DNA from 2 places in the Desulfofundulus sp. TPOSR genome. Region 1 is predicted to be linked to the other one. Evidence: riboswitches for the same ligand, from Rfam matches in the RefSeq annotation. Region 1 holds a riboswitch; the other holds the start of a gene.
The links. A riboswitch is a leader RNA that binds a small molecule or an ion and turns the genes downstream of it on or off. The one in region 1 is predicted to bind thiamine pyrophosphate.
Positions count from the first base shown of each region.

Region 2: linked by a shared signal. The riboswitch ahead of G7K71_RS03920 (thiamine phosphate synthase) and the one ahead of G7K71_RS15285 (sulfide-dependent adenosine diphosphate thiazole synthase) in region 1 are both predicted to bind thiamine pyrophosphate.

Region 1 covers NZ_JAAOEF010000003.1:865,655-869,865, reverse strand. The annotation lists gene G7K71_RS15295 (DNA polymerase III subunit alpha) at 1-900, opposite strand, end outside; gene G7K71_RS15290 (transcriptional repressor) at 1,036-1,443, opposite strand; gene G7K71_RS15285 (sulfide-dependent adenosine diphosphate thiazole synthase) at 1,523-2,404, opposite strand; TPP riboswitch at 2,397-2,507, opposite strand; gene G7K71_RS15280 (sigma-54-dependent Fis family transcriptional regulator) at 2,649-4,211, opposite strand, start outside.
Region 2 covers NZ_JAAOEF010000001.1:775,917-780,127, forward strand. The annotation lists gene thiC (phosphomethylpyrimidine synthase ThiC) at 1-989, opposite strand, end outside; gene G7K71_RS03920 (thiamine phosphate synthase) at 986-2,074, opposite strand; TPP riboswitch at 2,129-2,303, opposite strand; gene G7K71_RS03925 (response regulator) at 2,367-2,777, opposite strand; gene G7K71_RS03930 (amidohydrolase) at 3,071-4,211, opposite strand, start outside.

The DNA of each region.
Region 1 (4,211 bases):
GCACAGCTGCTCCAGGTAGCTATCCACCGTATGACCCGGGGGTACCTCGTAATGGGGAAGGTGGATCTGGCCGAAACTTAGTTCTACATTACAGCGTTCGGCAATGAGACGGGTATTTTCCATGGCCTCTTTCAGTTCTCCAAAGAGACGGGCCATTTCTTCCTCGCTTTTCAGGTATAGTTCCTGGGAATCGAACTTCATCCGGGAAGGATCGTCCACACTTTTGCCCGTCTGAATACAGAGCAGGATGTCCTGCATTTCAGCATGTTCTTTCATTACGTAATGGACGTCGTTGGTTACCACCAGGGGTATATTCATTTCCCGGTGCAGGCGCAAAAGCTCCCGGTTGACTTTGCGCTGTTCCGGAAGGCCGTGGTCCTGTAATTCTAAAAAGAAATTCCCCCGTCCGAAAATATCCTGGTAGAGGGCGGCGGCTTCCACGGCTTTTTCCTTCTCCCCGGCCAGGAGGCGGTCGGCCACCTCACCGGCAATGCAGCCGCTTAAGGCAATTAACCCTTCGCTGTAGCGGGCCAGGGTGTCTTTGTCCACCCGGGGTTTGTAGTAAAAACCTTCGGTGAAGGCCAAAGACACCAGCTGCAGGAGGTTGCGGTACCCGGTCTGGTTTTCGGCCAGCAATACCAGGTGGTAGAGATGGTCATCCACCTTGGGTGTGCGGTCTTTCATGGTGCGGGGAGCCACGTAAACCTCGCAACCAAGGATGGGCTTGACTCCGTGTTTCTGGCAGGCCTTGTAAAAGTCCACCACTCCAAACATAACGCCATGGTCGGTGATGGCCAGGGAGTCCATGCCCAGTTCACTGGCGCGGGCCACCACTTCTTTGATCCGGGCGGCGCCGTCCAGCAGGCTGTATTCGGTATGTACATGCAGGTGTATGAACATGGTCTTCCAAACACTCCTGGAAACCTGGTTTTTTTCCCATGATCCTCATTCGTTTAACTGAGGCAAAATCCTGCTTCCGGGCGCACAATAAAAAGGGGTGGCTCTAAGCCCCCCTTTTTAAACCTCTATGGAAGTTTACTGCTCTGCTTCGCCCGGTTGCTTTTGCCGGCAATCAGGGCAGTAGCCGTAAAATTCCAGCCGGTGCCGGGTTACCTGCATGCCCGTACGGCTTTCTACTTCTCTTTCCAGATTGTTCAGCAGGGGTAAATCCAGATCAAATACCCGGCCACAGCCATCGCAAACAAAATGATAGTGATTATGGGGATTACCATCATAGCGGCTGAACGTGCTGCCGTAGTTGAGTTCCATGATTTCCCGGGCCTGTTTAAGGTTGTTTAAATTGCGGTACACCGTGCCCAGGCTGATGTCCGGAATTTGTTTGCGGGCCTGCTCGTAAATCCAGTCCGCCGTGGGGTGAGTGTCGGTGCTGCGCAGGATTTCCAGGATTAATTTTTTTTGTCTGGTCATCCGTTTAGGCTTCACCACTAACAACCTCACCCTTATCTGATAACAGCTACTTTTATAGTTTAAATATACGGCTTTTTTCCCTTAATGTCAAGTTTTATTCTTCCCCAAGAATAAGCCGGGCTGCCCGCCGGCCTGACAGGAGCATCCCGCCGAAAACCGGTCCCATGCGGTGGCCGCCGCAAACCGCGTTTGCTGCCATACCGGCCACGAGGAGCCCGGGATAAATTTCACGGGTATTGGCCACGGTGGCCGTTTCACCCCGCGCGGCCCACATGGGCTTTTCTCCTTCCAGGTTGCCGGTTCTGGTTCTTAAGACCGCCCCCATTTTTTTGACCACCATACCGGCCACCTGGGCATCATGTCCGGTGCAGTCGATGACGTATGAGGACTGTACCGTCAGGGGGTCCACGTGCAGGCGGCCCAAATCAACAGGGGTCCAGTTGATGACCAGCCCGGTAATCCGGTTCTCCCTCACCATGACGTCTTCCACGGAGATTAAGTTGAAGATTCTCGCCCCGGCCCGTACCGCACCAAGGGTTAGGGCGGCAACGGCTTCCACGGAGCTGGCCGTGTAATATCCATCTTCAAATGACCTGTAGGAGATACCAAACTCTTTGAGAAGGGGTAATGCTTCGTCCTGGACCACAATCTGGTTGAACATCATACCGCCGCCCCACATGCCGCCACCGATGCTGAGCTTGCGTTCAAAGAGAACTACTTTTTTGTTTGCCCGGGCCAGGTAATAGGCGGCCACCAGTCCTGCCGGACCTCCACCCACAACGGCTACGTCTGATTCCAGCGCTTCCAGCAGTTCCTCCTGATACCTTGTGATAATGGCCTTGGAAATAGTCACGTCTTCCAGGTGCATTTCGTAATACCACTCCTTTTTATTTATTTGTAGCGGTTGACCGGTGGGCATCCCGGTGGCAAATAAAAACAGCGCACCCACAAAAGGATGCGCCACAGTCAACAGCACACACGGCTTTTCCCTTCGCGGGCATTACCCCGAGCAGGTTTAGCGGGTCAGGTGCTCACTAGCCCTTTCTCAGCCCCTAACAGGAGCTCCCCGTTGTACTTTGCCGGTTTGTCAGGCGTGAAAGGTCGGGTGGTCCCGGTTGAAAGTAACCCTTCCCTTCTTAAGACATTTTAAAAACAGCTGCTTGAAATTACTACTTCGATATTTCCGGCCGGTTATCCTCCTTTTCATGGGGTAAAAATTTTTATCCCCTGATGTCGTACTGTTTCATTTTCTTATACAACCAGGCTCTGGAAATACCCAGGGTTTTAGCCGCCTGCATTTTATTGCCACCGGCAGCAGCCAGGGCTTCCAGAAGGGCTTCCTTTTCCACCTCCTGCAGTAATGTGGCCAGCGTGCGATTGTGCAGGTTTCTTTTCCTGCCCTGGCTCGCTTTCTGAAGGTAGGGGGGCATATGTTTAACTTCAATGATATCTCCTTCCACCAGGTTAAAAGCTCTTTCCATTACGTTTTCCAGTTCCCGTACGTTGCCAGGCCAATCGTAGGTGTAAAGTATCTCCGAGACTTCCGGTGAAACGCCCCGCACAAGAAGACCAAATTCCCGGTTGAATTTCTTGATAAAATGGTTGACCAGCAGGGGGATGTCATCGGGTCTTTCCCGCAGGGGTGGAATATAAAGGGAAACTACATTTAATCGGTAATAAAGATCTTCCCGGAAATGTCCCTGCCGGATTAATTCCTCCAGGTCCCGGTTGGTAGCTGCCACCACCCGTACGTCCACGGCGCGGGGACGGGTGTCTCCCAGGCGCTCAATTTCTTTTTCCTGCAGGACTCGCAATATCTTGGCCTGCATGGGCAGGGGCATATCCCCAATTTCATCGAGAAAAATAGTTCCCCCATCGGCCTGTTCGAATTTGCCGATTTGCCCGCCTTTTCTCGCCCCGGTAAAGGCGCCTTCCTGGTAGCCGAAAAGCTCCGATTCTAAAAGGTTTTCCGGCACGGCAGCGCAATTAACCTTGATGAAGGGTCCCCGGTGGCGGGGGGAGGCCGTGTGCAGGGCATGGGCCACCAGTTCTTTGCCTGTGCCGCTTTCTCCCCGGATCAGCACTGTGGAGGGTCCCTGGGCCACCCGCCGGATGGTTTCCTTGAGCCGTAGCATATCCCTGCTGGCGCCAATCAGGTTATCCACGGTGTAACGCGCGGTGGGGTTATCATTGTGTGTTACTGAAGGGCAGAAGGAACTTCGCCTTTGGATGCTGATCTTTTCCGCCAGGGCCAGCAGCTGTTCCACGTCCTGGAACATTACTTTACTCACTGCTCCCACCAACTTGCCCTGGTTATAAAGGGGCACCCGCATGACCACCGTTTCCCTGCCCCGGATGCGTACTACTTCCCCATACTGCAATTTACCGCTCCAGAGGATTTGGTGCAATCGCTTATCGGGAGCAACCTCACGGATGTGCCGGCCCACAGCCGTTTCGATGGTAACGCCCAGCAGTTCCGCCATAGGCCCGTTTATCATCAGAATCCGGCCGTCATTACCGGTGGCAATGTAGCCTTCATGTGTGCTGTGAAAGATATTTTCCAGGAGGACGTTAACTTCCTTGATTTCTTTCAGTTCCTGGGCCAGATGTTGCAGTTCGGTGATTTCTTGAGCCACGCCAATGGCGCCTATAATGGTGTTATTGCGGATTATGGGTGTGCGGTTGACCACATACAGGGCATTACCAACGACAAATTTGCGTCCGATGTGGGGTTTTCCCGTCTGCAACACCTTGGGGAGACCCGTAAAAGGAACGACCTCCCT
Region 2 (4,211 bases), on a different contig from region 1:
GGGGTTACGTAACATAAGAAGTCCGCCCCGGCCATGGCGGCCAGCGCCCCCCCAATGGCGGCGGTAATGTGATCGTAGCCGGGGGCCACGTCGGTAACCAGAGGGCCCAGGACGTAAAAAGGAGCCCCGTTGCACAACGTCTTTTGCACCTGTACATTGGCGGCCACCTGGTCCAGGGGAACATGCCCCGGCCCTTCCACCATGGCCTGCACACCCGCCGCCCGTGCCCGGTCCACCAGTTCGCCCAGTACAATTAACTCCTGGATCTGGGCCCGGTCGGTGGCATCGGCCAGGCATCCCGGCCGCAGGCCGTCCCCCAGGCTCAAGGTGACATCGTAACGCAGGCATATTTCCAGCAAGCGGTCAAACTGTTCGTAAAGGGGGTTCTCCCGTTCGTTGTGTAGCATCCACCCGGCCAGAAAGGAGCCTCCCCGGCTGACAATATCGGTAACGCGCCCCTGCCTTTGCAGGCGCCCAATGGTCTCCAGGGTGATCCCGCAGTGCACGGTAATGAAGTCCACCCCATCGGCAGCCTGCTTTTCAATGACGGCAAAAAGGTCGTCGGCCGTCATCTTCACAATACCACCCCGTTTTTCCCGGGCTTCCACAGCCGCCTGGTAAATGGGCACGGTACCCACCGGTACGGAACTCCTGGCAAGAATCGCCCGGCGGCAGCCGTCCAGGTCGCCTCCGGTGGACAGGTCCATCACCGCATCGGCTCCAGCCTTTAAAGCAGCTTCCAGTTTGGTTAATTCGTCCTCAATGCCGGGAAAGGCGGTGGATGTGCCCAGGTTGGCATTGATTTTCGTCCGCAACCCCTCTCCAATGCCGCAGGGATCAAGACTGACGTGGTTTTTATTGGCCGGAATAACCACCGTTCCGGCAGCTACCTTCTTTAAAATTTCCTCCACCGGCACTTTTTCTCTCTCAGACACCCGGCGCATGGCCGCCGTTATTTCCCCTGCCCGGGCTGCTAAAAGTTGAGTCATGGCAAATACCTCCTTGCATTATCGATCCGGGAACGCAGTTCGCGGGCAGCGCCGGATACATCTTCTGCCGCCACCACTGCCGTGATCACCGCCACCCCGTCAGCCCCGGCGGCAATCACCTCTTCTACATTATGTGCCTTGATGCCCCCGATGGCCACTTTGGGTATGCTTACCACCGACGCCACCTGGCGCACCAGGTCCACACCCACCGGAGCCTGCACATCATCCTTGGTGCGGGTTTCATAGACGGGACCTACGCCGATATAGTCCGCTCCCTGCCGCTGGGCCTCCAGAGCCTGTTCCACACTGTGGGTGGAGATGCCGATAATTTTGCCGGGGCCGAGAATGCGCCGGGCCATGCCGATGGGCAGATCATCCTGGCCCAAATGTACACCGTCGGCCCCCACCGCCAGGGCTACATCCACCCGGTCGTTGACAATAAAGGTTACTCCTTTCTCCCGGGTCAGGCGGCGCAGCTGGTATCCGGCGTCAATTAGCTGGCGGGCGGTAAAATCTTTTTCCCGCAGCTGTAAAACTGTTGCCCCGCCCTCAATAGCCGCCCGGGCCACTTCTACCACCGGCCGGCCCCGGCTAAACTTATCACCCGTAATCACGTAGAGGCTGTAATCAACTTTGCGGGCCCCCGGTTTACAATAGGGAGCTTCACTCACGTCCAACTGCACCAGGCGGCTCACCATTTCCTTTTCCACCAAATAAGCTGCATAGCGGATCTCCTTGAAGGGAGCGGTTAACGGCAAAAGGCGGGCATACTCCTCCAGCACCCGGGTAGCTTCCTGCACCCGCTTAAAGTTGGCCATCACCAGCTGTATAAGATTGGTCTTTTCCTCTCCCGTGGCCGGGGGAGCGGGGGCGGCCACGTCACCCTCCACATCCCGGGCCTGCACCAGAACCGCCCCCCGTCCGGGAAAACTTTCCTGCAATATACCCAGGCGGTGCCGCATATCCCTTATGCGTATGGTCATCCCGGCATCGTCAAGAACAAAACGGGCTACTTCTTCCACCACCCGCAACCCTTCCCGGGCGCGGTTAAAATTGGCATCCAGGACCCGGTAAAGATCTCCCATGGAACCACCCCCATAAAAAATACCCATCCACCTGATAAGGAGATGGGTATAGTACGCTACCGGTCACCCATTTCCCTACGCTGGTATGATCCAGATCAGGTTCAAAGGGTAAAGCGAGAAACGCTTTTCTCAGCCCGGCACCTCCCACGAACACGAGAAAACCCTGGCCCCTCATGCTAGCTTAAAATTAGCTGAGATTTGCCGGTACCGGGCACCCCCATGGGTATAAAACCTTTTCACTTGTATATTGTATAATTGTTCGTCAACAAAAAAATTTTTCCTGCTTTAAATTTTAAATTACGTAACTTTCGCTCCAAAAATAGTTCTGTTTTTGATTCCAGGTCAAATCCTGGATCAATGCCTTAACCTTTTCAATATCAAAGGGTTTGGCCATGCAGCAAAGAGCCCCGTTTTTCAGTGCCTGCTCTTTGGTCTGTTCGGAAATATAGGCGGTCATGATGATAACAATGGTGTCCGGGGCAATCCTTCTAATGCGCCGCAGGGCCTCCAGGCCGTCCATTAAAGGCATCCTTACATCCATAAAAATAACATCCGGGTGAATCTGGCGCACCTTCTCAATGGCCACCAGTCCGTTCTCCGCGGTATGTACCCGGTGACCAAATTCCCTGATAAGTATGTCCAATAAGTAACGCACCCCGGGTTGGTCATCAACTATTAGAACATCAAGAGTCTCTTTTCTCACGCACTGCACCTCCGACATAATATGACATGAATTTACATTGAAGTTTAATCCTTCCGTTTCTGAATTTTACATGTTCGACACAGAGTCATTTAATCCTGCCATGTTACCCTAAATTCTTAATAAAACAATGATTTCACTCATATGGATATATTTTTAAATAATTCAAACAATATTCCTTTAAAAAATCACTACCTGGTTTTATTGTTTCCATGATATTACTCATTCCCATTTCATTAATGATAACATTTTTGTTTTTAATATTATTTTATCTGGGCAGAACATTACCGAATTAACTACGTTAGATCCTTGTAAACCAGGCGTCCATCAATATAGGTTTTAATTACCCGGGTGCGGGGATCAAAGGGATGGCCGTTTAGCACGACTACATCGGCATCCTTACCCGGCTCCAGGCTGCCCAACCGGTTTTCCAGGCCCAGTATCCTGGCCGCATCCAGGGTAATGGCCCGCAGGGCCCTTTCCTCCGGCAGCCCGCCCCGGACGGCCAGGGCGGCGGATAGGGCCAGATACTGAATGGGCACCACCGGGTGGTCGGTCATGATGGCAAAAGTGACACCAGCCCCGGCCAGGGCCCGGGGAGTCTGCAGGGAAATCCCTTTCAGCTCTACCTTGGCCCGGTTGGTAATCATCGGCCCCACCACGGCCATCACCCCATGGGCCGCCAGCTCCTGCGCCACCAGGTAGCCTTCGGTGCAATGCTCCACTACCAGCAAAAGATTGAATTCCCGGGCAATGCGCAGGGCGGTCATAATGTCATCGGCCCGGTGGGCATGCACCCTTAATGGAATTTCCCGCCGCAGCACCCGTACCAGCGACTCCATTTTTAGATCCCGGTCGGGACGTTCACCCCGCCCGGCCGCCGCCGCTTCCAGCTTGCGCTGGTAATCCTGGGCTTTAGCCAGCGCCTCCCTTAAGAGGGCCGCCGAAGCCATACGGGTGGCGGGCATTTTTTTCTCGCGCCCGTAAGTGCGCTTGGGATTCTCACCAAGGGCAGCCTTTAAGCCCACCGGGGACCGGAGCACCATCCGGTCGACCACCTGGCCGGCGGTTTTGAGGGCCACCATCTCCCCACCGATGATATTGGCGCTGCCGGGACCGGTGGCCACGGTGGTCACTCCCCCGGCCCGGGCATCTTCAAAGCCCAAATCTGCAGGGTAGACGGCATCGATGGCCCGCAGGTGAGGGGTAACCGGATCGGTATATTCATTGGTATCATCCCCCTCCTCCCGGTAAATCTCCTCGGCCACGCCCACATGGCAGTGGGCATCTATAAACCCGGGCATTACCACACAGCCGGTGGCATCGTCCACCTCAACACCTGCTGGAACCTCGTTTAAAGGGCCTACGGCGACAATTTTGCCCCGCTCTACAAGCACCATGCCCGGTTCATATACTTGTCCGGTCATGGTAATCACT